Regions from separate parts of the Streptomyces sp. NBC_01017 genome, predicted to be linked through region 1. Evidence: riboswitches for the same ligand, from Rfam matches in the RefSeq annotation. Region 1 holds a riboswitch; each other region holds the start of a gene.
What was found. A riboswitch is a leader RNA that binds a small molecule or an ion and turns the genes downstream of it on or off. The one in region 1 is predicted to bind cobalamin.
Positions count from the first base shown of each region.

Region 2: it holds a riboswitch for cobalamin, as region 1 does, so the genes downstream of both, OG331_RS34500 (prenyltransferase/squalene oxidase repeat-containing protein) here and OG331_RS37405 (cobalamin biosynthesis protein) in region 1, are expected to answer to the same signal.
Region 3: it holds a riboswitch for cobalamin, as region 1 does, so the genes downstream of both, OG331_RS12405 (energy-coupling factor ABC transporter permease) here and OG331_RS37405 (cobalamin biosynthesis protein) in region 1, are expected to answer to the same signal.
Region 4: it holds a riboswitch for cobalamin, as region 1 does, so the genes downstream of both, metE (5-methyltetrahydropteroyltriglutamate--homocysteine S-methyltransferase) here and OG331_RS37405 (cobalamin biosynthesis protein) in region 1, are expected to answer to the same signal.

Region 1 is NZ_CP108683.1:8,145,687-8,152,684, forward strand. It holds gene cobN (cobaltochelatase subunit CobN) at 1-1,356, opposite strand, end outside; gene OG331_RS37400 (cobyric acid synthase) at 1,353-2,903, opposite strand; gene OG331_RS37405 (cobalamin biosynthesis protein) at 2,900-3,841, opposite strand; cobalamin riboswitch at 3,941-4,075, opposite strand; gene OG331_RS37410 (hypothetical protein) at 4,200-4,421, opposite strand; gene OG331_RS37415 (anion permease) at 4,474-5,706, opposite strand; gene OG331_RS37420 (lysozyme) at 5,870-6,619, opposite strand; gene OG331_RS37425 (class II aldolase/adducin family protein) at 6,826-6,998, shown strand, end outside.
Region 2 is NZ_CP108683.1:7,507,739-7,514,736, reverse strand. It holds gene OG331_RS34520 (aldehyde dehydrogenase) at 1-22, opposite strand, end outside; gene OG331_RS34515 (MBL fold metallo-hydrolase) at 230-1,258, shown strand; gene OG331_RS34510 (nuclear transport factor 2 family protein) at 1,322-1,774, shown strand; gene OG331_RS34505 (phosphotransferase) at 1,764-2,408, opposite strand; cobalamin riboswitch at 2,468-2,598, shown strand; gene OG331_RS34500 (prenyltransferase/squalene oxidase repeat-containing protein) at 2,716-3,951, shown strand; gene OG331_RS34495 (SCO2322 family protein) at 3,948-4,634, shown strand; gene OG331_RS34490 (CbiQ family ECF transporter T component) at 4,634-5,806, shown strand; gene OG331_RS34485 (ABC transporter ATP-binding protein) at 5,803-6,998, shown strand, end outside.
Region 3 is NZ_CP108683.1:2,670,589-2,677,586, reverse strand. It holds gene OG331_RS12425 (APC family permease) at 1-1,337, opposite strand, end outside; gene OG331_RS12420 (ATP-binding cassette domain-containing protein) at 1,441-2,283, opposite strand; gene cbiQ (cobalt ECF transporter T component CbiQ) at 2,280-3,029, opposite strand; gene OG331_RS12410 (energy-coupling factor ABC transporter substrate-binding protein) at 3,036-3,416, opposite strand; gene OG331_RS12405 (energy-coupling factor ABC transporter permease) at 3,428-4,129, opposite strand; cobalamin riboswitch at 4,159-4,345, opposite strand; gene OG331_RS12400 (Pls/PosA family non-ribosomal peptide synthetase) at 4,534-6,998, shown strand, end outside.
Region 4 is NZ_CP108683.1:1,523,312-1,530,309, forward strand. It holds gene aceB (malate synthase A) at 1-188, shown strand, start outside; gene OG331_RS07370 (3-hydroxybutyryl-CoA dehydrogenase) at 185-1,054, shown strand; cobalamin riboswitch at 1,305-1,499, shown strand; gene metE (5-methyltetrahydropteroyltriglutamate--homocysteine S-methyltransferase) at 1,678-3,996, shown strand; gene OG331_RS07380 (SDR family NAD(P)-dependent oxidoreductase) at 4,262-6,998, shown strand, end outside.

The sequences.
Region 1 (6,998 bases):
CGACGCGAGGACGATGTCGTCCCCGTCGACGTACAGCGACCCCGGCGGCTCGCCCCACGCCTGAAGCATGCCGTCCCTGAGTTCGGGGTCGAGCTTGTCGAACCACGCCTGATAGTCGGCGAGCGGCACGCGAGCGGGCGCGGCCGCCAGCTGGTCCTCGGTGAGCCACTCGACGTCGTGCCCGCCCGCCGCGATGAGCCGGTGGATCAGTTCGTCGCCGTTGTCCGGGTACTCGGTGAGGCCGTACCCGGCGTCCCTGAGCGCGTCCAGCACCCGCACCGCCGAGGCGGGCGTGTCCAGGCCCACCGCGTTGCCGACACGCGAGTGCTTGGTCGGGTAGGCGGTGAAGACGAGCGCGAGCTTCTTCTCGCCGTTCGCCTTGTGCTTCAACTGGGCGTGCCGTACGGCGATCCCGGCGACCCGCCCCGCCCGCTCCGGGTCGGCGACGTACACGGGCACGTCGTCCGGGCCCTGCTCCTTGAAGGAGAACGGCACGGTGACGAGCCGTCCGTCGAACTCGGGGATCGCGACCTGCATCGCCGCGTCCATGGGGGAGAGGGCGGCGTCGGACTCGTCCCACGCGGCCCGCGAGGAGGTGAGGCAAAGGCCTTGCAGCACCGGCACGTTCAGCTCGGCGAGCCTGCCGATGTCCCACGCCTCCTCGTCGCCGCCCGCCGACGCCTGCGAGGCGTGCGTGCCGCCGGCCGCGAGGACGGTGGCGACCAGGGCGTCGGCCCTGCCGAGGATCTCGTACAGCTCCGGGTCCGCGCCGCGCAGCGAACCGCAGTACACGGGAAGGGCGTTGGCCCCCCGAGCCTCGACGGCGTCGCACAGGGTGTCCACGAAGCCGGTGTTGCCGCTCAGTTCATGCGCCCGGTAGAAGAGCACGCCGACGGTCGGACGGCCCTCGACGAAGGGCCGCTCGCCATGGACGCCGTACTCCGGCATCTTCTGCGGCTCGACGAACCCCTCGCCCGTCAGCAGCACGGTGTCGGAGAGGAACCGCGCGAGTTCGGTGAGGTTGGCCGGCCCGCCCTCGACGAGATACCTCAGCGCCTCGGCCACCACACCGGCCGGGACGGACGACTCGGCCATCAACTCCGCGTCCGGGACGGCCTCGCCGCCGAGCAGCACGGTCGGGATGCCCGCGGCCTTCAGCGCGGCGAGCCCGTCCTCCCAGGCCCGCTTGCCGCCCAGCAGGCGTACGACGGCGATGTCCGAGCCCTCGATGAGCGCGGGCAGCTCCTCGGCGACATCCACGCGGGTCGGATTGCCGATCCGGTACGTGGCACCGGAGGCGGCCCTGGCCGCCAGCAGGTCCGTGTCGGCGGTCGACAACAACAACACAGTGCTCATGCGGGCGCTCCCGGTGGAATGAAAGGCAGTCCTTGCGGCGCGCCCGACTCGATGAGCCGCCAGAGCGCGTCCGTGTCAGCGTGCTGTTCGATCAGGTCGCCGAGCCGGTCGAGCTGCTCCTCGCGCAGCGCGGCGAACGACGTGTCGGGGGCCGGCACGAAGCGGCGGCCCGCGGCGGCGGCCACCTCGCGCAGGAAGGCCCGCCGGAAACCGTCCGACTCCAGCGAGCCGTGCCAGTGCGTGCCCCAGGTCTGGCCGACCCGGCAGCCGTCGAGGAAGGCTTCCCCGCCATGGATCTCGGCGACCCCGTGGTGGATCTCGTACCCCGCGACGTGCGCGCCGAGGGCTTCTCCCGCCGGCCGGGTGAGGGTCTTCTCGCGGGCGAACCGCACCCGCACGGGCAGGACACCGAGCCCCTCGACATGACCCTGTCGGCTCTCGACCTCGTCCTCGATGTGCTCGCCGAGAACCTGGAAGCCGCCGCAGATGCCGAGGACGGGCCGTCCTTCGGCGACCCTGCGCTTCAGGGCCTCCGCGAGCCCCCGCTCCCGCAGCCACTCCAGCGCCCGGACCGTCCCCCGGGTCCCCGGCACGATGACGAGATCGGCGTCCGCCAGCTCCTCGGGCCGGTCCACGAACCGCACCACGACACCGGGTTCGGCGGCGAGGGCGTCGACGTCCGTGAAGTTGGACATGAGCGGGACGGCACAGACGGCGACCCGCAGCACGTCCTCGCCGAGGGGCGGGGCGACGTTCGACTCCCGCACTGTCCCGCGCAGGGACACCCGCAGCCCGTCCTCCTCGTCGATGCCGAGGCCGTGCTGGAAGGGGAGGACGCCGTAGGTGTGGCGTCCGGTGAGGCCGTGCAGCATGTCGATGCCCGGCTCCAGGAGGCTGACGTCCCCGCGGAACTTGTTCACCAGGAACCCGGCGACGAGCGCCTGGTCCTCGGGCGAGAGAAGGGCGACCGTCCCGAAGAAGGAGGCGAACACGCCACCGCGGTCGATGTCACCCACCACCAGCACGGGCAGCCCGGCATTGCGGGCGATCCCCATGTTGACGATGTCGGTCCGCCGCAGATTGATCTCCGCCGGAGAGCCGGCCCCCTCACAGATCACCGCGTCATACGTGCCCCGCAACTCGGCGAGACAGTCGAGCACGGTCCCGAGCAGCTGCTGCTGCCGCCCGCCGTGCAGCCTCGTCCCGGGGGACGACCCCCCGGACCCCCCGAAGAAACCGCGTGCGCTCAGCTCACCCACCGGCTTGCCCAGCAGCACGACCTGACTGCTCTGCTCGCCACCGGGCTTGAGCAGCACGGGATTCATCAGCGCGGTCGGCTCGACCCGGCAGGCCTGTGCCTGCATGGCCTGCGCCCGCCCGATCTCGGCGCCCTCGCGCGTGACGAACGAGTTGAGGGACATGTTCTGCGCCTTGAACGGCGCGACCTTCACTCCCTGCCGCACCAGCCACCGGCAGATCCCGGCGGTGACGACGCTCTTGCCGGCGTCGGACGTGGTGCCGGCGACGAGGAGACCACCGCCCGTCATGAGGTACGCCCCTTCACGATGCGGCGCGCGGCGGCACAGACGCCGAGCGCCAGCCAGCCCACGCGCTTCGACAGCCGTACGGCCCGTTCGATGTCCTGCGTGCCGACGGCCCGCCCGTCCCCGTTCAGCACGGGCCGATGCTCGACGCGTCCGCCGTAGGACAGCGTCCCGCCCAGCCGCACCCCGAGCGCCCCCGCGAACGAGGCCTCCACGGGACCGGCGTTGGGACTCGGATGCGCCGCCGCGTCGGTACGCCAGGCCCGTACCGCTCCACGGGGGTCGGCCCCGGCGACGGCGGCGAGTACGGCGGTCAGCCGCGATCCCGGCCACCCCGCCACGTCGTCGAGCCTCGCGGAAGCCCAGCCGTAGCGGCGGTACTTGGGCGACTTGTGCCCGACCATGGCGTCGAGCGTGTTCACGGCCCGGAACCCGACCAGCCCGGGAATGCCGGCCACGGCGCCCCACACCAGCGCGCCCACGACCGCGTCGGAGGTGTTCTCGGCGACGGACTCCACGACCGCCCGTGCGATCCCGTCCGCGTCCAGCGCCTGCGGGTCCCGCCCGCACAGATGCGGCAGCCGGGCACGTGCGCCCTCGATGTCCCCCGCTTCGAGCGCCTGCCCGATGACCCGGGCCTCCCGGGCGAGCGAAGTCCCCCCGACGACCGCCCAGGTGGCAGCGCCGGTCAGCGCGACGGAGGCGGCGGGCGAGGTACGTACGGCACGGGCTGCGGCGGCACCGAGCGCCAGGGCGCCACCGGCGCACACGGCGGTGTGCACCGCACCCCATGCGCGGTGGTCACGCCACAACACCCGTTCCACGGCGGCGGCGGTCCGTCCGAACACGGCGACCGGATGCCCCCGGCGAGGATCGCCGAGCAGCAGATCACCGAGAAGGCCGGCGGCGGCGCCGTACGCGAAGACGCGATCGGCACGCATCGGGGTCAGCCGATCGTCGAGTCAGACGAGGGTCCGGTTCTGCATGTCGATCGGCAGGCGTGCATCGCGTTATGTCCTCACTCAGGGTGTCCGCGCCCTGGTTCGACGAGATCGGCGGGGAGAGTTCCTGGCTCCCGGGGCTATCTACCCCGGTGACAGTGGCGGGACCGCGCCGGATTCACACCGGCTTCCTCTCCTGCCGCCGCACATGGCTCCGGCAGTCCACCACGGGGTTGGAACGGCCGTCAACTTGCCGTTGACCTGCGAAGGGAGAGTGTGCGAAGGCCCACACAGCAGTGAGGTGCGGGACGGTGATCCGTCCCGCACCTCGGGTGTTTCAGGTGATGCGCGCCGTGCGTCAGGCCACGATCAGATAGATGCCGTACGCCACTGCCGCCGCGCAGGCCGCGAAGCACGCGTACGCGCCCGTGACCGCGAGAGAGGCCGAGTCGCCCTGCGCCACGGCTCGTTCGCGCCGGGACAGGCCCGCGATGCCGAGGGTGAACAGGCCCACCAGGGCCACGGTGACCACGAGGCTGACGCCGAAGACGGAGCCGAGTGCCGCCCAGTCGATCTTCATGCTTCTGCTTTCTCGAGTGAGTGAGGGGGAGTGACTGGAGTGACTGGGTGCGTCAGACCGAGGCCTTCGAAGGCTTGGGCTCCGAGGACTGGGCCGGGATGGTGGCCGTGAGTTCCTCGGTCGCCGTGCCCGCGGGCGGCGGGGTCACGGCGGCCATGGCCGTGGTCACCACGCCGGCCGGCTCGTCGGACTCGTTGACGTTGGTGTGGTCGATGACCTCGCGGCGGGAGATCTTCCAGATCGCGGCGCTGGAGGCGACGAGGAAGACCGCGACGACGGCCGTGCCCCAGGCGCCGAAGCCCGTCACGTACTCCGCGATCGCGCCGACCAGCGCGGCCGCCGGGAGGGTGAGGCCCCAGGCGACGAACATGCGGGTCGCCGTCGACCAGCGGACCACGCCGCCCTTGCGGCCGAGGCCCGCGCCCATCACCGCGCCGGAGACGGAGTGCGTGGTGGACAGGGAGAAGCCGAGGTGCGAGGAGGCCAGGATGACGGTGGCCGCGCTGGTCTGGGCGGCGAAGCCCTGCTGCGGCTGAAGGTCGGTCAGGCCCTTGCCCATGGTGCGGATGATGCGCCAGCCGCCGAGGTAGGTGCCGAGCGCGATGGCCAGGCCCGCGGAGAGGATGACCCACATGGGCGGGTCGGAGTCGGGCGCGAGGGTGCCGCCGGCGACCAGGGCGAGGGTGATGATGCCCATCGTCTTCTGCGCGTCGTTGGTGCCGTGGGCCAGGGAGACCAGGCCGGCCGAGGCGATCTGGCCGGCGCGGTAGCCCTTCTTGGCGGACTCGCCGTCGGCCTTCTTGCCGAGCGAGTAGGTCAGGCGTGTGGCCAGCAGCGCTGCGATGCCCGCGACCAGCGGGGCGGCGATCGCCGGGATCAGCACCTTGGTGACGAGCGCGTCGCCGTGGACCGCGCCGACGCCGGCCGAGGCGATGGTGGCGCCGATCAGACCGCCCATCAGGGCGTGCGAGGAGCTGGAAGGCAGGCCCACCAGCCAGGTCAGCAGATTCCAGAGGATCGCGCCGACCAACGCGGCGAAGATGACCTCGGGACGGATGCCGGTCTCGTCGACGAGACCCTTGGAGATCGTGTTGGCGACCTCCACGGAGAGGAAAGCGCCTACAAGGTTCAGCGCGGCGGACATGGCCACCGCGACCTTGGGCTTGAGCGCACCGGTCGAGATGGTGGTGGCCATCGCGTTGGCGGTGTCGTGGAAACCGTTCGTGAAATCGAACGCGAGTGCGGTTACGACCACAATCGCGAGGATCAGCGAGAAGTTTTCCATTTACCCAGGCAATCGTTCGAGGTCATTGGCTGGATGAACGTAGGTAACCTGAATGAACGGAAGGTGAACTGGGGTGAGCCGCACGGTGTCCGGTGGAGGGGGTTAATCGTCCGATCGAGGAGGCCCGCTCCCACGGTCATCGCACGGCCCAGGCGCCGCACGGTCAGTAGCCTCGGGCAAGCTTCCTCAGTTGGCTCATGGACCCGTTGAAGAGATTCTGGTCACCCGGCAGGCTGCCGCTGCCGTTGTCGTACTGCCAGATGGTCCAGAACTGCCATCCGGCCGGCAGTGCCCCCGCGCTGGAGGAGTTGTAGCGGGCTATCCACAGCGCGTGGTTCGAGGCGAAGGCGCGGCTGCCGCCGGTGCAGTTGTTCCACCAGTGCGTGGTGGTGTAGATCACAGGACGGCGCCCGGTCAGCCGCTTCACCTCGTTGCTGAAGGACTGGATCCAGCTGACCATCTTCGCCTTGCTCAGCCCGTAGCACTTGTGCTTGCTGTACGGGTTGTACTCGATGTCGAGGGCGGGCGGCAGGGTCCAGCCGTCGGACCGCCAGCGGCCGCCGTTGCGCACGAAGTACGCGGCCTGCGTCCTGCCGGACGACTTGTCCGGCAGTGCGAAGTGGTACGCGCCGCGGATCAGGCCCGCATTGCGGGAGCCGTCGTACTGCTGGCCGAAGTAGGGGTTGCGGTAGGTGTGGGACTCGGTCGCCTTGACGTAGACGAACTTGGCGCCCTTGCTCTTCGAGCTCTGCCAGTTGACGTTCTTCTGGTGGGAAGAGACGTCATGGCCCTTGGGTTTGCCGGCCGCCGCGGCCGGTGTCTCGGCGAGTGCGGTTCCGCCGAGCGTGAGCGCTGCGACGGATATCGCGAGGAGGCGGGAGCGGTGACGGGACGGTTTGCGATCACGGGCCATATTTCCCCCCGGAATGGCGGCGTGCACAACAAATCAGCCAGAGGCTACGGGAAGATCGTTGAATCCTGATCGATCCCAGGCCAAGCTGGAGGGGGTGGGCTATGTCCCGGTATGCACCCTGCCGGATGCTGGGCTTCCCCCCTAAAGTGCCCGGGCCCGGCGACGACTTGATGCCGTGCCGCCGCCGTGCCTGGCAGGATCGCCGCATGGCTGAGGAGCGGCGGGACCAGCGGGGCGCGCGGGACGCGCGGGAGGGCGCACAGGAAGCGGGGGAGTCGTGGGGCCGCAGTGCGCGCCCCGAGGAGGCGGAGGCCTGGGAGGCCCTCGTGGCGACGGCCCGCCGGACCGTCGCCGACGGACTGGTCGTCGGCACGTCCGG
Region 2 (6,998 bases), 640 kb from region 1:
CGTGTTCCACGAGCTCGGTCATGGCGACTGCCTCCCCTGGAGCGAGACTCCGACTCTGGCTCTGTCTCCATCTGTGGCTCTGACGATCCATCAGATATCCCTGAACTGATACCAGTTCCACTCCGAGGAGTCCACGGACCGCACATGGATGACTCGGGCTCCCATCGAAACGCGTTCTAGTTATAGTGGCCGGGTCGGCCGGAAACGTGTCGCGGCGATTGGGGAGCCCATGGCGCAGGTGTACGACCACGGCGGCGGCGTCCGGTCCATCCAGGTCCCCATCCCCGACAACCCACTCGGCCACACCCTCGTCTACGTCGTCGACACCGACCGCGGCCCGGTGCTGATCGACACCGGCTGGGACGACCCGGCCTCCTGGGACACCCTCACCGAGGGCCTGGTGGCCTGCGGCACCGCGCCCGCCGACATCCACGGCGTGGTGATCACCCACCACCACCCCGACCACCACGGACTGTCCGGCAAGGTGCGCGAGGCCTCCGGTGCCTGGATCGCGATGCACGCGGCGGACGCGGCGATCGTGCGGCGCACCCGCACCACCCAACCCGAGCGCTGGTTCACCTACATGGCGGCCAAGCTCACGGCGGCCGGCGCCCCCGACGCGCACGTGGCCCCCCTGCGCACGGCCCGCCGCCCGAGCACGCTGCCCGGCTTCTCCCCCGCCGCCCCCGACCGCGAGATCGTCCCCGGCGACCTCCTCGACCTCCCCGGGCGCCGCCTGCGCGCGATCTGGACCCCGGGCCACACACCGGGTCACGTCTGCCTGCACCTGGAGGAGGACCACCCGGCCCGACTCCCCGGCCATGGACGCCTGTTCTCCGGCGACCACCTGCTGCCCCGGATCACCCCGCACATCGGCCTGTACGAGGACCCCGACGACACGACCGTCACCGACCCCCTCGGCGACTACCTCGCCTCGCTCGAACGCGTGGGCCGTCTCACCCCCGCCGAGATCCTCCCGGCCCACCAGCACACGTTCACCGACGCCCCGGCCCGCGTGAGCGAGTTGCTGACCCACCACGAAACCCGCCTCACCGACCTCCTCACCCTCCTCGCCGCTCCCCTCACCCCCTGGCAGCTCGCCGAACGCATGGAGTGGAACCGGCCGTGGGAGCAAATCCCGTACGGATCACGGAACATCGCGATCGCGGAGGCGGAGGCCCATGTGCGGCGACTGGTGAAGCTGGGGCGGGCGGAGGCGGTGGCGGGGAGTGAGCCGGTGACGTACGTGGCGGTGTGAAGCATCACCATGAACGCCATGAACGCCACGAACACCGTGCACGCCATGAACGCCGTGAACGCCATGGATCCCTTGGAGCTGCTGCTCGCCGAGCGAGCCTGCGAGCGCCTCGTCATCGACTTCGTCCACCGCCTCGACCTCGGCGAACCGGCCTCCGTCGCCGAGTTGTTCACCGAGGACGGCACATGGGAGTGGCCGGCGGGTGAGCGGCTCGTCGAGGGGCGGGACGCGCTGGCCGCGTACTTCGGCTCCCGTCCCGCCGACCGGCTCTCGCGGCGCCTGATGTCCAACGTCCTCGTGACGGTGACGTCCCCCGGCACCGCGACGGCGACCTCGTACTTCACGACGTACCGCGTCGACGGCCACGGAGGCGGCCTGGTCCCGCCGGGGCCTCCGGTTCAAGTGGGCCACTACGAGGACACGTTCCGCCGGTCCCCGGCCGGCACCTGGCTGCTGTCCGGCCGAGTCCTCCACCTGGCCTTCGGCGGCCCGACGCCGCGACCGCCTAAGGCATGAACGACCGAACCAACTCCTCGGCCTCACCGAGCACTTCGACCTCCCGCACGGTCATCGTCGGGTGGGCGGCCCGTCGGCGCAGGGCCTCCGTCAGGCCGTCACCGGTGAGGTCGCAGGGGTCGGCGAGGAGGGCGGCGAGCGTGGCGCGGACGGGCTCGGCGAACTGCTCGTCCACCAAGGCCACCTGCGCGAGGATCACCGCGGACATGCCCCAGTCGAGGCCCGGGTCGCCCTCCTCCGCGTTGGCCCAGTCGATGACGTAGGGGCCGTCGGGCGTGAGCATCACGTTCTCCGGGTGGAGGTCCAGGTGGACCACACGGCCGGGGACGGTGTGCAACTGTCGCAGGAGGCGGGCCAGCATCGCCCCGGACTCGCGCGGGTCGATCCGTCCCGCGACGAAGGCCTCCAGCATCGTCGGCCCGTACAGGCGCTGCATGACCAGCTCGGAGCGCGAGGAGTCGGCGAGCCGCACCCGGGGCACCGGGTAGCCGTGGGCGCGCAGACGTTCCATCAGGGCGCCCTCGGCGAGGCCGTCGGCGTAGCCCTCCCGGTCGCGGCGCAGCACCCACGCCTCGTCGATCTCGTACACGTCGGACGCGCGCCCCGAACCGAGCAGCCGTCCCGTCCTCCCCATGATCCCCATGCGGCCGAAGCTACCCCCGCTCACAGCCTCCCCTCAGCCGCTTCCCTACGGGCCGGTAGAGTGGCCGCGTCGTCATCACACCCGTACGGGGGAAAGCCGGTGCAAATCCGGCGCTGACCCGCAACCGTGAACCGGTCGTCGAAGGCCGGTGAGCCGGATCGCCGCGTACGGGACAGTGACCGGCTCACGTGCACCGGCAGCCTGCCGGAGCGCGGCACCGTCGAGGTATACGGAGCCGAGCCGCCGGGGGTTTTCCCTGTGCTGCCCGGTTCCCCTTAGGGAAGGGCACCCGCCGATCATGTACGTCCGCCGCAGCGCAGCGGTCCTGGCCGCCACCGTCGTGATCGGCGCGGCCGCGCCCGCCGTAGCCGCCGACCCGACCCCCTCCACGTCGCCGTCGCAGGCGTTCCCCGCCGAGCTGTACGGCGACTCCGACCCCACGTACGACGGCATCTGGCGCCAGTCCCTCGCGCTGCTCGCGCAGGACACGGTGGACGTGAAGCCGGCGAAGGGGGCGGTGGACTGGCTGGTCGGGCAGCAGTGTGCGAACGGGGCCTTCGCGCCCTACCGCGCGGACACCAGCGCGGACTGCGGCGCCAAGACCATGATCGACACCAACAACACGGCCGCCGCCGTCCAGGCACTGGCCGCGCTCGGCGGGCACGACGCCGTCGCCGACAAGGCGGTGTCCTGGCTGAAGTCGGTCCAGAACAAGGACGGCGGCTGGGGCTACACCCCGGGCGGGGCCACCGACGCGAACTCGACGTCGGTCGTGGTCGGCGCGCTGGCCGCCGCCGGCGAGAAGCCCGCGGAGGTCGTCAAGGGCGGCAAGTCCCCGTACGACGGCCTGCTCGAACTCGCCCTGCCCTGCAAGGGCGCCGACGCGGGTGCCTTCGCGTTCCAGCCGGACAAGAAGGGCGGCCTGGCCGCCAACGCGGACGCGACCGCGGCGGGCGTCGTCGGCACGCTCGGCAAGGGCCTCGTGGTGAGCCCCGGCAAGCAGTCGGACCCGTCCTGTACGGACACCGGCTCCGCGACCCCCGAGCGGGCCGCGGCCAACGGCGCCTCCTACCTCACGCAGGCCCTCGCCAAGGAAGGCCACCTGAAGTCCGCCCTCCCCGGCGCCGAGGACCAGCCCGACTACGGCAACACGGCCGACGCGGTCGTCGCCGTCGCCGCGCAGAGCGGGGCGAGCGCCGCCCGGAAGCCGCTGGCCTGGCTGGAGCAGAACTCCTCGAAGTGGGCCGTGCAGAGCGGCCCGGCCGCCTACGCCCAGCTGATCTTCGCCGCCCACGCGACCGGCGCCGACCCGCGTGACTTCGGCGGCACGGACCTGGTCAAGCAGCTCAACGCGACGGGCCCGGCTCCGCAGTCGGCGCCCAACGGGTCGGTGACGACGTCGGCGACGGCCTCGGACAAGCAGGAGGACGACGACAACGGCTTCGGCGTGTGGTGGTTCGTCGGCGTGTGCCTGGTCGCCGGCATCGGCGTCGGCTTCCTGCTGAGCGGCCGCAACAAGGCCAAGCGATCGTGATCCGCCGCACCCTCACCCTCCTCCTGGCCGCGCTGGTCCTCGTGACCGGCGCGGCCCAGGCCGCCAAGGCGACCGGCTACCGCTACTGGTCCTTCTGGGACCGCGACGGCGACAAGTGGACGTACGCCACCCAGGGCCCCTCCACCGCCCGCCCCTCCGACGGCGACGTCCAGGGCTTCCGCTTCGCGGTGAGCGAGGACTCGAAGGACGCCGCCCGGCCGAGGGGCGCGGCCGTGTTCGCGGTGATCTGCGCGCGGACGCCCGCGCAGGACGGCAAGAAGCGGGTGGCTCTGGTCATCGACTTCGGTACGACGGCCGACGCCCCGTCGGGCGAGACGCCCCCGGCCCGCCGCACCGTGTGCGCCCGCGTCGCCCCGGACGCGACCACCGCAGAGGCCCTGGCCACGGTGGCGAAGCCCCTCCGGTACGGCACGGACGCGCTGTTGTGCGCGATCGGCGGCTACCCGGAGCAGGGGTGCGGGGAGCAGGTGGCCGGCGGCGACAAGTCGACGACGGCGTCCCCGAAGTCGCCCTCCGAGGCGTCGTCCTCCGCGGATTCGTCCTCCGCTGAGAAGAAGGACGCCTCGGACGACGGTCCGTCCCTGGGCCTGGTGGCGGGGATCGCCGTGGTGGCGGTGCTGGGCGCGGCAGCGGTCTGGCAGGCACGGCGGCGGCGAGGCTGATGGCAAGCCGCCCCAGCCGGCCCGCGGGCATTCGTGCCGGGGCGGCGCCCGTCCCGAAGAGCGCCGGCACCGCACCGGCGCCGGCAGGCGGCCCCACCCCCCAGCTGCGTCCCCGCGCACAGCTCCACCCCGGCGCCTGGTGGCTCTGGGCCCTCTCCCTGGGCACCGCGGCCACCCGCACCACCAACCCCCTCCTCCTCACCCTCCTCATCGCCACGTCCGCCTACGTGGTGGCGACGTGCCGCCCGAACACCCCCTGGGCCCGCTCCTATTCGGCCTTCGTCAAGCTCGCCCTCGCCGTCCTCCTCATCCGCCTCTTCTTCGCCGTGGCCCTCGGCTCCCCCATCCCCGGCACGCACGTGGTCGTCACCCTCCCCGAAGTCCCCCTCCCCGGCTGGGCCCAGGGCATCCGCCTGGGCGGCAGGGTCACCGCCGAGGCCGTCGTGTTCGCCCTGTACGACGGCCTGAAGCTGGCCACGCTGCTGATCTGCGTGGGTGCGGCGAACGCCCTCGCCAACCCCACTCGTCTGCTGAAGTCCCTCCCGGGTGCCCTGTACGAGATGGGCGTGGCGGTGGTCGTCGCCCTCACCTTCGCCCCCAACCTGATCGCCGACGTGCAGCGCCTGCGCGCCGCCCGGCGTCTGCGCGGCCGACCCGACCGCGGCCTCCGCGGCCTCCTGCACGTCGGACTCCCGGTCCTGGAGGGCGCGTTGGAGCATTCGGTCGCCCTCGCCGCCGCGATGGACGCCCGCGGATACGGCCGTACCGCACAGGTCCCCGCCGCCGTCCGCCGCACCACCACCGTCCTCACCCTGGGCGGCCTGCTGGGCGTCTGCGCGGGAACGTACGGCCTCCTCACCGCCCAGGGCGCCGCCTACGGCCTGCCCGTCCTCCTCGCCGGCCTGGCCGCCGCGCTGGCCGGCCTGTGGCTCGGGGGCCGTCGTACCCCTCGGACCCGCTACCGCCCCGACCGCTGGGACGTCCGCGCCTGGCTGGTCACCGGTTCCGGCGTCGCGGTGGCCGTACTGCTCACCCTCGCCGCCTCCCGGGACCCCGGGGCGCTGCACCCCGGTGTGGTCCCCCTGGTCGCCCCGACCCTGCCCCTGTGGCCGGCGGCGGCCGTGCTGCTGGGCCTGCTGCCCGCCTTCGTGATCCCCAAGGAGCCGTCGTGATCCGCTTCGAGGATGTATCGGTGACCTACGACGGTGCCGTCGAACCCTCCGTCCAGGGTGTCGACTTCGAGGTGCCGGAGGGCGAGCTCGTCCTCCTGGTCGGGCCGTCGGGCGTGGGCAAGTCCACCGTCCTCGGCGCCGTCAGCGGCCTGGTCCCGCACTTCACCGGCGGCACCCTGCGCGGCCGTGTCACGGTGGCCGGCCGCGACACCCGCACCCACAAGCCGCGCGAACTCGCCGACGTGGTGGGCACGGTGGGGCAGGACCCCCTCTCCCACTTCGTCACGGACACGGTCGAGGACGAACTCGCCTACGGCATGGAGTCGCTGGGCCTGGCCCCCGACGTGATGCGCCGCCGCGTGGAGGAAACCCTGGACCTCCTCGGCCTCACCGACCTCCGGTCCCGCCCCATCGCCACCCTCTCCGGCGGCCAGCAGCAACGCGTCGCGATCGGCTCGGTCCTCACCCCGCACCCCAAGGTCCTCATCCTCGACGAGCCGACGTCGGCCCTCGACCCGGCCGCCGCGGAAGAGGTCCTCGCGGTCCTCCAACGCCTGGTCCACGACCTCGGCACCACGATCCTGATGGCCGAACACCGCCTGGAACGCGTCATTCAGTACGCCGACCAGGTCGTCCTGCTCCCCGCCCCCGGATCGGCACCCGTCCTGGGCACCCCGGCGGAGGTCATGGCCGTATCACCGGTGTACCCCCCGGTCGTGGCCCTGGGCCGCCTGGCGGACTGGTCACCGCTACCGCTGACGGTCCGAGACGCTCGAAGGCAGGCAGCGGACCTACGGCAACGGCTCGAGACACGGGACGACATCGCCGCCCAGGGGCGCGGGGCTGTACTCGATTTGCGGCTACCGCCGCGTGGGCGCGACCAGCCACAACGGACCGGCAGTCGCGACGAATCCGCACCCCCCGCCCCCGTGGGCGCCCGCTGGTTCCGCCGCAAACACACCCCCACCACCCCACCCTCCCCCCACACGGCCGAAGTACAAGCCCTCGCCGTGACCCGCGACCGCATCCAAGCCCTACGCCACGTAGACCTCACCGTCACCCCCGGCGAAACCATCGCCCTCATGGGCCGCAACGGCGCCGGAAAATCCACCCTGCTCAACACCCTGGTCGGCCTCGTGGAACCGTCCGCCGGCAAGGTGCACGTAGGCGGAGCCGTCCCGCACCGCACCCC
Region 3 (6,998 bases), 5.5 Mb from region 1:
CTGTAGGAGTTCTCGGGGTCGGCCATGTCGCCGATCGACTCGACGAGCAGCCAGACCAGCAGTCCGGCACCGATCAGCGGGCCGAGGCCGATGAGCAGGAAGTTGTGCAGGCTCTCGGTGAGATGGCGGCGGTAGTAGACGGCGCAGGCGATGCCCGTGAGCGCGTAGTAGAACGCGATCAGCAGGGACAGCGCGGTGAGCGAGTCGAACAGGGCGTTCTCGCTGATCTGACGGACGACCAGATACCAGGCGATGGCGATGCCGGCCACCCACCACGTGCTCACGTCGGGGGTGCGGAAACGCGGGCTGATGTGTCCGTAGTGGGACGGCAGCGCGTGCCGGCGGGCCATGGACAGCGCCGTGCGCGAGGCGGGGATGATCGTCGTCTGCGTGGAGGCCAGCCCGGAGGTGGAGACCGCCAGCAGCACCACCCAGTCCCAGCCGCCCATCGCCTCGTCGGCGAGGATGGCGAAGATGAACTCCTCCTCCGCGGCGTTCTCGGACAGGAACGCCGGCCCGGCGTAGGCGACGACCGCGTAGGCGACTGCCACATACGTCACCAGCAGGATGACCGTCGACCAGACGGCCGCCTTGCCCGGAGCGGTGGCGGAGTTCTCGACCTCTTCGGTGAGATTGACCGCCGACTCCCAGCCCCAGTAGATGAACACGCCCAGCAGCAGGCCGGCCGTCAGCCCGGCGCCGCCCGCCCCGAAGGGGTCCAGCCAGCTGAACGCCGGGTCGACGGCGTCGAGGGTGCCGGTGTCGGCGTAGACCTTGTAGAGCGCCACCACGGCGAACGCGATGAGGCAGGCGACCTGCGCGAGGATGAGGACGTTCTGTACCCGCGCCGACACCTCGGTGCCGATGACGCACACGGCCGTCATCACGATGATGAGCAGCACCGTGAGCAACTGGCGCACGAACTCGTTCTCGGCCCAGCTGTCGAGACCGAAGGCCAGCAGGGCGAACGTCACCGCCACGTCCGCCAGCGAGCCGATCACCAGGACGCCGGTCATCGTGATGGCCCAGCCGCCGAGCCAGCCGGCCCACGGGCCCATCGCCCGGGTGACCCACGAGAAGGTCGTCCCGCAGTCCTGGTCGACCTTGTTGAGGTAGTAGAACGCCGAGGCGATCAGCAGCATCGGGACGAACGACGCGAGCATGACGCCGGGGGCGTAGACACCCACCAGCGCCACGACCGGGCCGATGGCCGCGGCCAGCGAGTACGCGGGCGAGGTGGCGTTGAGCCCGATGACGAGCGCGTCGACGAACCCGATCGCATCGGGCTTCAAGCTCGCGGACTGCGGCGGGCCCGCGTCCGCGATGTCTTCGGCCATGTTCCCTCACTCCCGTTGGACGTGAATCCATACAACAGGGAGCTGCGAAACATTCAAGACATTGATGCCCTTGGCGGGCATATATGTCGTGCCGGGACGGCCGCTACTCCGGTGCCGGGACGAGCGCCGCCAGGTCGTCCGGGGTGCGGGGGCCCGCCGACGCGTCGCCCAACAACCCCTGTGCCCGCAGGAGTTGGGCCGCCGCGACACCCCACGGGAGCCGCAGGCCGGCCTGCTGGAGGAGGTCGGTGCGGGCCAGCATCTCCGGTGCCGGCCCGATGCGTGCGCCGGACGGGGTGAGGAGCGCCGCGTCGTCGGCCCAGCGCAGGGCCAGATCGACGTCATGGGTGGCCATGACCACCGTGGTCCCGCTCGAACGCAGTCCGTCGAGCGTGGCGAGCAGGCGTTCCTGCCCGTCCGGGTCGAGCCCGGCGGTCGGCTCGTCCAGGATCAGCACCCGGGGCCGCATCGCCACCGCGCCGGCGATGGCCGTGCGCTTGCGCTGCCCGTACGACAGCAGATGCGTGGGCCGGTCGGCCAGCGCACTGATGTCCAGTGCGGCGAGCGCCTCGTCGACCCGCACCCGCACCTCGGGGTCGGACAGGCCGAGGTTCAGCGGGCCGAAGGACACGTCCTGGGCGACGGACGCGGCGAAGAGCTGGTCGTCCGGGTCCTGCACCACCAGCTGGACGGTCGTCCGCAGCCGGGTCAGCCCCTTGCGGTCGTACGTGACCGGCGTGCCCTGCACCGTCAACCGGCCGTCGTGCGGCCTGAGTCCGCCGCTGAGCAGCCGCATCAGCGTGGTCTTGCCGCTGCCGTTGCGACCGAGCAGCGCCAGCGCGCGCCCCTCGCGCACGTCGAAGTCGAGGCCGCTGAGCACGACGGGGCCGTCCTCGTAGGCGTAGGACGTGCCCCGCAGGGCGACCAGTGCGGTGGGCTCGCTCATGGCAGGGCCTTCTCCAGTACGAGGGTGAGGGCGGCCAGCGCTGCGAGGAGGGCGCAACTCGCGGCCGTGAAGCGGACGGAGACGCGGGCCTCGGGCACCAGGACACGCAGGGTGCCGTCGTAGCCGCGCCCGGCGAGCCCGGCCTGGAGACGGATGGCCCGGTCGAAGGCCCGTACGAAGGCGGTCGCGCCGAGCCCGGCCAGGGAACGCCACTCCGCGGCCCGGCTCGTGTGCCCCAGCCGGGCGGCCTGGGCGTCCCGGATGCGGCGCACGGAGTCCAGGAGCAGGAAGCTCATGCGGTACGTCACCAGGGCGACGTCCACGACGGGCGCGGGCACTCCCGCCTTCACGAGACGGGGCAGCAGGTCGGACATGGGGGTGGTGAAGGCGAACAGCAGCACCCCGAGCGAGGCCGCCGAGGTGCGCAGCAGCAGTTCCCCGGCCCGCAGCGGGCCGTCGTCCGCGAGGGACACGAAGCCTTCCGGCCCGCCCACCTGGACGAGCAGGGTGACCGCGCCGGTCACGCAGAAGCCCAGCGGCACGCGGTAGGCACGCCACAGCCGCCGGCCCGGCACGCCCGCCGGGCCCAGCAGCACCACGAGGGACGTCAGGAGCACCAGGGCCGCGCCCGGCCAGGGCGGCAGTGAGATCGCGAGCAGGGTGAGACCGAGCCCGAGCACGGCCTTGTCCACGGGGTGACGGCGGCGCCAGCGACTGCTGTGCGCCGCCGCGTCGATCGGCAGCACGAGGGATCAGGCCCTTTCGGCCGTGGACTCCTCGGCGGTCGCGGCGCCACCGGCCGCGCTCTCGGCGTCCCGCGCCCGCTCCAGCGCCCGCTGCTCGCCCTGCCGCCGGCCCCGGTGCACGCCGAAGTAGTAGGCGAGGACACCGGCACCGAGCGCCGCCTGGAGGGAGAACAGCGCCGATTCGATCTCACCGGACGGCGGCTCGTACAGCGGCGAGAACCACGGCTCGTAGTCCGGCTCGATCTCGGTGATCGCCGATTCCGCCTCACCGTCGGCGCCCGTGAACGGCTCCTCCTTGTGGTCGCCGAGACCCAGGGCCAGCGGCAGGACCGCGAGCGCGGCCACGACGATCAGCAGCAGGACGTTGATCTTCGTGTTCCTGCTCATCGGGCTCTTGCTCATCGGGCCACCGCCTCGGTCTCGGTCCGGGACTGCTTCTTGGCGAGGAGCACGCCGAGCCGGGTCAGCTCGCCCTTGCTGGACTGCACCAGCAGCCGCATCACGAGCACCGTGAGCAGTCCCTCGCTCACCGCGAGGGGGATCTGGGTGACGGCGAAGATGGAGCCGAACTTGCCGAGCGCGCCCAGGAATCCGCTGCTCGGGTCGGGGAACGCGAGCGCCAGCTGGACGCTGGTGACGCAGTAGGTGGACAGGTCGGCGACGAACGCCCCGAAGAACACCGCCACCATCAGCGGCACGTCGTAGCGGCGCAGCAGTTTGTAGATCGCGTATCCGGCCCAGGGGCCGACGATCGCCATCGAGAAGACGTTGGCGCCGAGCGTGGTCAGGCCACCGTGCGCGAGCAGCAGCGCCTGGAAGAGCAGGGTGATGGTGCCCAGTACCGCCATGATCGGTGGCCGGAAAAGGATGGCGCCCAGCCCGGTGCCGGTCGGATGCGAGCAGCTGCCGGTCACCGAGGGCAGCTTCAGCGCGGACAGGACGAACGTGAAGGCTCCGGAGGCGCCGAGGAGCAGCGTGCTCTCGGGGTGCTCCCTGACCTCACGGGTGAGCGAACGGACTCCGTGGACTACGAACGGCGCGGACGCGACGCCCCAGGCGACCGCGTGCGCCGGCGGGAGGAAACCCTCGGCTATGTGCATGGCTCAGCAGACCCTCTCCAGCACCTCGTGGATGGTTGACGCGCCTTGGCCGGTCTCCTGGCTGACGGGTACCACCGCCCGTGCTCCGCCTTCCCGGGTCCCGAAGGACCCAGTGGCTGCCCGTGAGGGCCAGAGCCGGACTTCCCGATTCACAGTGGCGAGGGCCGCACCGGCATCACACCGGATTTCCCGTTCACCAAGGCGTGGTGACAGTAGTGCCCGTACAGCGTGGCTGACAAGCGCGCCTCGGGGGCGTGAAAGGGGCGTTCGCCCGCTCCATGGCCCGGGCGCGCGGCCCGACGACTCCGCAACCGTGTGTAAACCCTGGGTAACCGAATGCGGATCACTTACCAGAAGTTTGTGAATGCGGTGATCTGTCCGCGTTTCGGTGCCGAATCAAGTGCATGGAGGAATCCACGGCCCTGCTGGACGGATGCGGTGAACCGGCCGGCATCGAGAGAACCCTCGCCGCGGTGCTGGCCGAAGTCGTGCGGAGCGAGCAGGTGCCGGTCGACGGTCACTTCTTCGACGACCTGGGCGCCGACTCGCTTGTGATGGCGCACTTCTGCGCACGAGTCAGGAAGCGCGCGGATCTGCCGTCGGTGTCGATGAGGGACGTCTATCGGCACCCGACGATCAGGAGCCTGGCGACGGCGCTCGCGGATGCCGAGCCCATGCCCCGGTCCGAACCGGCGGCCGCGGTCACGGCACCGGAGGCCCCGGCCCCGGCCCCGACCGCGGCGGGCAAGCGGCAGTACGTCCTGTGCGGGGCCCTGCAGTTCCTGGCCTTCATGGCGTACCTCTACCTCCTCGCCTTCGGCACCGCCCTGGGCTACGGGTGGATCTCCGCCGGATCGGGCGCACTCGATGTGTACCTGCGCTCGGTCCTGTTCGGAGGTGCGGCCTTCCTGGCTCTGTGCGTCCTCCCCGTCCTCGTGAAGTGGACCCTCGTAGGCCGGTGGAAGCCTCAGCGCATACCCGTCTGGAGCGTGGCGTACGTCCGCTTCTGGATCGTCAAGACGCTGGTGCGGGCGGATCCCATGGTGCTGTTCAGCGGCTCCCCGCTCTACCTGCTCTACCTCAGGGCACTGGGCGCGAAGGTCGGGCGGGGCGCCGTGGTCCTCTCCCGGAACGTGCCCGTGTGCACCGACCTGTTCACCATCGGTGACGGCACAGTCGTCCGCAAGGACTCGTTCTTCCCCTGCTACCGGGCGCACGCCGGACAGATCCAGACGGGCCCCGTCACCATCGGCAGGAACGTGCTGGTCAGCGAGGCCACCGTCCTCGACATCGACACATCGCTCGGCGACGGGGCCCAGCTCGGGCACGCCTCCTCACTGCACCGCGGGCAGGCGGTGCCCGACGGCGAGCACTGGCACGGGTCCCCGGCGCAGCGGACCGACGTGGACTACCAGGTGGTGGGCCAGGCCCGCTGCGGCGCGGTGCGCAGAGCGACCCACAGCGTTCTGCAACTGCTGGTCGCGCTGGTCGTGTACGTACCCCTGGCGGTCGGCGGTGTGGCCGCGCTGCTCGTGGAGGTCCCGCAGCTCAGCACGGCTCTGGATCCGGGACCCGCGGTCTTCGCCGACGGGTCGTTCTACATCGAGGCCCTGGCGATGTCCTTCGTGCTCGTCTTCGGCGCCGTACCCGCCGGTCTCCTCGTCCTGACCGCCCTTCCGCGCCTGCTCAGCCTGACCATCACGCCGGGCAGGACCTACCGTCTGTACGGCTTCCACTTCGAGGCGCACCGGACGATCACGCTCCTGACCAACTGGCGGTTCCTGAAGCGTCTGTTCGGTGACAGCTCCGCCATCGTCCACTACCTGCGGGGCCTCGGATACGACCTCTCCCGCGTCGAGCAGACCGGGTCGAACTTCGGCACGGAGATGAAGCACGAGACGCCGTACCTGAGCTTCGTCGGGCGCGGCACGATGGTCGCCGACGGCCTGTCGATCATGAACGCCGACTTCTCCAGTACCGCGTTCCGGGTGTCCCGGGTGTCGATCGGGCCGCGCAACTTCCTCGGGAACCGGATCGCGTATCCCACGCGGGGCAGGACCGGCGACAACTGCCTCCTCGCGACGAAGGTGATGGTGCCGGTCGACGGGGAGGTCCGCGAAGGCGTCGGCCTGCTGGGCTCGCCGAGCTTCGAGATTCCGCGTTCGGTCCTGCGGGACAGCACCTTCGACCGGCTCAAGGGCCATGAGGAGCTGCGGCACGGCCTTGCCGCCAAGAACAGGCACAACGTCGCCACCATGGCCTGGTACCTGCTGTCGCGTTGGATCTTTACCTTCGTTCTCATCCTTCTCGTCACAGCGGCCGCGGAGTTGTACGGGCCGCTCGGCGTGTCCGGGATCATGCTGGCCGACGTCCTGGTCGTGCTGTTCACCATCGCGTACTTCGTGCTGGTCGAACGCGTCGTCACAGCGGTCCGTCCCCTGAAACCCCTGTTCTGCTCGATCTACACGCCGGACTTCTGGCAGCACGAGCGCTACTGGAAGGTGCCGTCGGAGACGTACCTACGGATGCTCAACGGCACCCCGTTCAAGAACGTCGCCTGGCGGTTGCTGGGGGTGAGGCTCGGCCGCATGGTCTTCGACGACGGCTGCCATCTGACGGAACGGGCCATGGCTGCCATCGGGGACGGCTGCACGCTCAACCTGGGAAGCGTGGTCCAGTGCCATTCGCAGGAGGACGGCGCCTTCAAGTCCGACCGGAGCACGATCGGCTCCGGGTGCACCCTCGGGGTCGGCGCTTTCGTCCACTACGGCGTCACGGTGGGCGACGGTGCGGTGCTCGCCCCGGACTCCTTCCTGATGAAGGGGGAGGCGGTCCCGCAGGAGGCCTCGTGGGGCGGGAATCCGGCACG
Region 4 (6,998 bases), 6.6 Mb from region 1:
ACCGGGAGACGGTGCTGCGGCTGCTCGACGACGAGGTCGTCGCGCTCGGCGCCGAATACCCGTGGGCGCCCGTCGACGAGATCCGTGCCCTGTTCGAACGGACGGCGCTGGCAGGCGAGTTGCCGCAGTTCTTCACCCCGGACGCGTACACCCGGCACCTCGTGAAGCGGACGGAGGCCGGCGCGTGAGCGGGGGCATCCGGCGCGTCGGGGTGGTCGGCGGCGGGCTGATGGGGGCCGGGATCGCCGAGGTGTGCGCACGGGCCGGGCTCGACACCGTGGTCTGCGAAGTGGACGCGGTCGCGGCCCGCGCGGCACGGGACCGGGTGGCGGCATCGCTCGACCGCGCGGTGCGCCGCGGCAAGCTGGAGGAGGCCGCGGCGCGGGACGCCCTCGCCCGCATGGTCTTCAGCGGCAGCCTGGACGATCTCGCCGACCGGCAGCTCGTCGTCGAGGCGGTCATCGAGAACCCGGCCGCCAAGACCGAGGTCTTCGCGACGCTCGACAAGATCGTCGAGGACCCGGAGGCGGTGCTGGCGACCAACACCTCTTCACTCCCCGTCATGCGGCTCGGCATGGCGACCGGCCGGGCGGACCGGGTGGTGGGCCTGCACTTCTTCAACCCGGTGCCGGTGCTGCCCCTGGTGGAGGTCGTGACCTCGCTGCACACGTCGGGGACGACCATCGCCGCCGTCGAGGACTTCGCGACCCGCGCGCTCGGCAAGACCGTCATCCGCTCCCAGGACCGGGCAGGCTTCGTCGTCAACGCCCTGCTCATCCCGTATCTGCTGTCCGCGGTCCGGATGGCGGAGTCCGGCTTCGCCACCGCCGCCGACATCGACACGGGCATGGAGCTCGGCTGCGCCCACCCCATGGGCCCGCTGAAGCTCGCGGACCTGATCGGCCTCGACACCGTCGCCTCGATCGCCGAGTCGCTCTACGACGAGTTCAGGGAACCCCTCTACGCGCCTCCCCCGCTGCTCCAGCGGATGGTGGAGGCGGGACTGCTCGGCCGGAAGACCGGCCGCGGGTTCCACATCCACGACCAGGACTGAGGGCCTGGTACGACGCGGGCTGAGGGGCCCGCGTCGCCGCCGGGAGTGAGGGTTCCCGCGGCGCACACGGGGGAAGGGCGGGAGGCGCGGATGCGGCGCGCTTCCCGCCCTGTGGCGTTGCGACCCCAGGGACGCTCGGGGAACTCGGGGAACTGCCGGGCACTCCCGGCACTCGGGTGTCCCATTTCACGATCCGAATGACGGACGCCGTCCTCCCTCCGAGGTGCCACCCCGTAGGCTGGCCGGTGCAGCTGGTTCGCCCCGCCCGCCAGGTGGGATGCGTCGCAAGAGGGAACCCGGTGGGAATCCGGGACTGCCCCGCAGCGGTGAGTGGGAGCGACCGCCGTCATCCGCACTGGGCCCGACGAAAGGGCCTGGGAAGCGACGGCCAGTAGGTGTCCTCCGGTCAGGAGGACGTGCCCGCGAGTCCGAAGACCTGCCAACTGCCCGCGCGCGGACAACTCGTGCGCGGACATCCCGGTGACCTCGAGGGCGGGTCGGCGTACATACCAGGCGGACGACCGTGCCCAGCCGCGCACGCTCTGCCCGTCCGGTTCGTCGCCCCTTCGCGCTCTCGTCCCGTCCCCGGGATCCCAGGGATTCATCTCGCGAAGGAGATCTCCGTGACCACGAAGTCCGCAGCCGCGGCAGCACGGGCCACCGTGTACGGCTACCCCCGCCAGGGCCCGAACCGGGAACTGAAGAAGGCGATCGAGGGCTACTGGAAGGGCCGCGTCACGCCCGACGCCCTGCGCACCACGGCCGCCGAACTGCGCGCCGCCAACTGGCGTCAGCTGGCCGATGCCGGCATCCACGAGGTCCCGACGGGCGACTTCTCGTACTACGACCACGTCCTGGACACCACCGTCATGGTCGGCGCGATCCCCGAGCGTCACCGGGACGCCGTCGAGGCCGACACCGTCGACGGCTACTTCGCCATGGCCCGCGGCACGCAGGACGTGGCGCCGCTGGAGATGACGAAGTGGTTCGACACGAACTACCACTACCTGGTGCCGGAGTTGGGCCCGGACACCGTCTTCACGGCCGACTCGGCCAAGCAGGTCGCCGAGCTGAAGGAGGCCCTGGCGCTGGGTCTGACCGCCCGCCCCGTTCTGGTCGGCCCAGTCACCTACCTGCTGCTCGCCAAGCCCGCGCCCGGGGTCGCCGCGGACTTCGAGCCGCTCACCCTCCTGGACCGCCTGCTGCCGGTGTACGCCGAGGTCCTCGCCGACCTGCGCGCGGCCGGCGCCGAATGGGTGCAGGTGGACGAGCCCGCCCTCGTGCAGGACCGCACCCCGGCCGAGCTGAACGCCGCCGAGCGCGCCTACCGCGATCTGGGTGCCCTCACCGACCGCCCGAAGCTGCTGGTCGCCTCGTACTTCGACCGGCTCGGCGACGCCCTGCCGGTGCTGGCGAAGGCCCCCGTCGACGGGCTGGCGCTGGACTTCACCGAGGCCGCCGCCACCAACCTCGACGCGCTCGCCGCAGTCGGCGGACTGCCCGGCAAGCGCCTGGTCGCCGGCGTGGTCAACGGCCGCAACATCTGGGTCAACGACCTGGAGAAGTCCCTGTCCACCCTGGGCACCCTGCTCGGGCTGGCCGACCGGGTCGACGCGGCCGCCTCCTGCTCCCTGCTCCATGTGCCCCTGGACACGGGCCTGGAGCGGGACATCGAGCCACAGGTCCTGCGCTGGCTGGCCTTCGCGAGGCAGAAGACCGCAGAGATCGTCACCCTCGCCAAGGGCCTCGCCCAGGGCACCGACACCATCGCCGCCGAACTCGCCGCCAACCGGGCCGACCTGACGTCCCGCGCCGGCTCGCCGATCACCCGCGACCCGGCCGTCCGGTCCAGGGCGGCGGCGGTCACGGACGCGGACACCCGCCGCTCACAGCCGTACGGCGAACGGGCCGCCGCGCAGCGCGCCCATCTCCGCCTGCCGCTGCTGCCGACCACCACCATCGGCTCCTTCCCGCAGACCGGCGAACTGCGCAGCGCACGCGCCGACCTGCGCGCCGGGCGAATCGACGCCACGGGGTACGAGGAGCGCATCAAGGCCGAGATCCAGGAGGTCATCTCCTTCCAGGAGAAGACCGGGATCGACGTCCTCGTGCACGGCGAGGCCGAACGCAACGACATGGTCCAGTACTTCGCCGAGCAGCTCACCGGCTACCTCGCCACGCAGCACGGCTGGGTCCAGTCCTACGGCACCCGTTACGTCCGTCCGCCGATCCTGGCCGGCGACATCTCCCGCCCCGAGCCGATGACGGTGCGCTGGACGCGGTACGCCCAGTCCCTCACCTCCCGCCCGGTCAAGGGCATGCTCACCGGCCCGGTCACCATGCTCGCCTGGTCCTTCGTCCGCGACGACCAGCCGCTCGGCGACACCGCCCGGCAGGTCGCCCTCGCCCTGCGCGACGAAGTCAACGACCTGGAGGCGGCCGGGACTTCGGTCATCCAGGTCGACGAACCCGCGCTGCGCGAAACCCTGCCCCTGCGCTCCGCCGACCACCCCGCCTACCTGGCCTGGGCGACGGAGGCGTTCCGGCTCAGCACGGGCGGCGTGCGTCCGGACACCCAGATCCACACCCACATGTGCTACGCCGAGTTCGGCGACATCGTCCAGGCCATCGACGACCTCGACGCCGACGTCATCAGCCTGGAGGCCGCCCGCTCGCACATGCAGGTCGCCCGCGAACTCGCCGCTCACGGCTACCCGCGCGAGGCCGGCCCCGGCGTGTACGACATCCACTCCCCGCGCGTCCCCAGCGCCGAGGAGGCGGCGTCCCTGCTGCGCACCGGGCTCAAGGCCATCCCCGCCGAACGGCTCTGGGTCAACCCCGACTGCGGCCTGAAGACCCGCGGCTGGCCCGAGACGCGCGCCTCGCTGGAGAACCTGGTCGCAGCGGCCCGCACGGTCCGTGAGGAACTCCCCGCGTCCTGAGACCGGGAGCGATCTGCCGGGGAGCGGACGCCCGAGTTCCGCTCCCCGGCAGATCCACGACGGGGTCATCACCGTGGTGACGCGTTGGGGCGCCGGTCGATGCGCATGATCCTTTTTCAGCCGTGTGAGTGATGACTACTCAATGTGACATCAACTTTACTGGTGGTGACGGTGACTCGGGGCTGATCGCGAGGACGGAGCCGCTGGCGGCGCCCCCCTTTGACCTGCCGTCCGACTGCGCGGGGTTCAGGGATGGGGTGTGGGGATGGCGTTCGCGATCGTGGGCCTGGGGTGCCGGCTGCCCGGCGGGATCGTGGATCTGGCCGGGCTGTGGGAGGCGCTGGAGGCCGGGCGTGACCTGGTCGGGGCGGTTCCGGAGGACCGCTTCGAGGCCGCGCGGTTCGTCGACACGGCGATGGCACGGCGCGGGAAGTCGTACACCGCGCGAGGCGCGTTCCTGGCGGACATCGCGGGGTTCGACGCGGACTACTTCGGCATCTCGCCGCGGGAGGCAGCCCACATGGACCCGCAGCACCGGCTGCTGCTGGAGACGGCCGTCGAGGCGCTGGACGACGCGGGCATCGACCCCGGGACATTGGCAGGCTCCGACACCTGCGTGTTCGTCGGCATCTCGGACTTCTCCTACGGCGGGCTGCAGATGCTCAAGTCCCGTCAGATGAACGCCTATTCCATGGCGGGCTATGCCCATTCGATCGCGGCGAACAGGCTGTCGCACTTCTTCGACCTGCGCGGACCGAGCATGGCGATCGACACCGCCTGCTCGTCGTCGCTGGTGGCCGTGGAACGTGCCTGCCGGGAACTCGCGTCGGGCGGCAGCCGTGTGGCGCTGGCGGGCGGGGTCAACGTGCTGCTGAACCCGAGTGCATTCGTCGGGTTCAGTCAGGCTTCGATGCTGTCGAAACGGGGCCGTTGCGCGGTGTTCTCGGCGGACGCCGACGGGTTCGTCAGGGCCGAGGGCGCGGGCGTGCTGGTCCTGAAGCCGCTGGCCGACGCGCTATCGGAAGGGACCCGGATCCACGGGGTCATCGCCGGGTACGGCAGCAACTGCGACGGACGCACCACCGGACTGGCTCTGCCCAGTGCGCGGGCACAGGAGGAACTGCTGCGACGGGTGTACGAGCGGGCGGGGATCACGCCCGACGAGGTGGCGTACGTGGAGGCGCACGGCACGGGTACGCAAGCGGGAGACCGGGCCGAATGCGCGGCGCTCGGCCGGGCGTTGGGGGCCGCACGCACTGTCGGCCCGCTGCCCATCGGGTCGGTGAAGTCCAACCTGGGGCATCTGGAACCCGCGTCCGGCATGGCGGGGCTGCTCAAGGCCCTCGCGGTGCTGCGCCACGGCACGATCCCCGCCTCGCTGCACCTGGAACCGCTCAACCCCGCCATCGACTTCGGCGGGCTGGGGCTGGAGCCGGTCGACCGGGCGCGTCCGCTGCGGCCGGGGAAGGGGCGGCGCTTCGTGGGCGTCAACTCCTTCGGGTTCGGCGGGGCCAACGCCCATGTGGTCGTCGGCCCGCCACCGGCCATGCCGCCACGGCCCCGGGCCGAGACCGCGGGCGAGCTGCCGGTGATCGCTTCGGGGCGCAGTCCGCAAGCGGCCGGGGAGGCGGCGCGGCGGCTGGCCGCGCGGCTGGCGCGCAGCGCGCCGGGCGAACTGGCGGCCCCGGTCGAAACGGTGGAGTCCGCGGGAGCGGCCGAGTCAGGGGGCGCGGATGCGTTCTACGACATCGCCGCGACCGCCGGCGTCCGCCGGGCCAGGCACCGCTACCGCCGGGTGGCGCTGGCCTCGTCCCCGCACGAGGCCGCGCGGATCCTGTCCGGCGAGGGCGTGACGGGTGAGGCCGTCGAGCATGGCCGGGTCGGGCTGGTCTTCGTGGGCAACGGTTCGCAGTGGGCGGGGATGGCCGCGGACCTGCTGGACGCCGACCCGGTGTTCCGGGCCGAGGTGGAGGCAGTCGATGCCGCGCTGGCGCCCCGGCTGGGCTGGTCGGTCGTCGCTCAGCTGCGCCGCCCGGCGGACGAGTGGGGGCTGGAGGCCACGGAGGTGGCCCAGCCGCTGCTGTTCGCGGTGCAGGCCGGGATCGTCGCGGTCCTGCGCGAGCGGGGCGTGAAGTGGACGGTCGCGCTCGGGCACAGCGTCGGAGAGGTGGCCGCCGCGTACGCCGTCGGTGCGCTGACTCCGACGGAGGCCTCGTGGGTGATCGCCGAGCGAAGCCGCGCCCAGGCCGCCACGGCGGGCCAGGGCCGCATGGCCTCGGCCGGGTTGCCGCCGGCCGAGGCGGAGCGGGTCCTGACGGGGTACCCGGGCCTGGTCGTGGCCGCCGTGAACAGTCCGAGGGACGTGGCGATCGCCGGGCCGGTGAACCAACTCAAGGCACTGGGCGAGGAGTTGGCGGCCCGGGACCTGTTCTTCCGGCTCATGGACCTCGACTACGCCTTCCACAGCCCGGCCATGGAGCGCATCCGGAGCCCGCTGGCCGCCGCACTGGCCGGGCTTGCCCCGGGTGGGAGCACCGATGCGCTGATCTCCTCCGTCACGGGCGGCCCGGTGCCCGCGGGCGGACTGAACGCCGACCACTGGTGGCGCAACGTCCGCGAGCCGGTCAGGTTCGCAGCTGCCGTCGAACACGCCCTGGACGCGGGCGTCGACGTGCTGCTGGAGGTCGGCCCGCATCCGGTGCTGACTTCGTATCTGCGCCGAATCGCCACCGGACGCGACCGGGTGGCCGTGCTCGCGACGCTGCGCCGCGACGCCGCGGGGCCGGGCGCGCTGCGCGGTTCGGTCGAGGCGCTGATCGCCGCCGGGGCGGAGCTGGACTGGACGCGGTGGTTCCCTCGCCCCGCCCGGGTCGCGGAGCTCCCCGCGTATCCCTGGCAGCGAGAGCGGCACTGGAGCGGCACCCCGCACCAGTGGACCGTCAGGGGCGGATCGCGACCGTTGGACCATCCGCTGCTGGGCGAGCGGCTGCCGACGGCGGAGC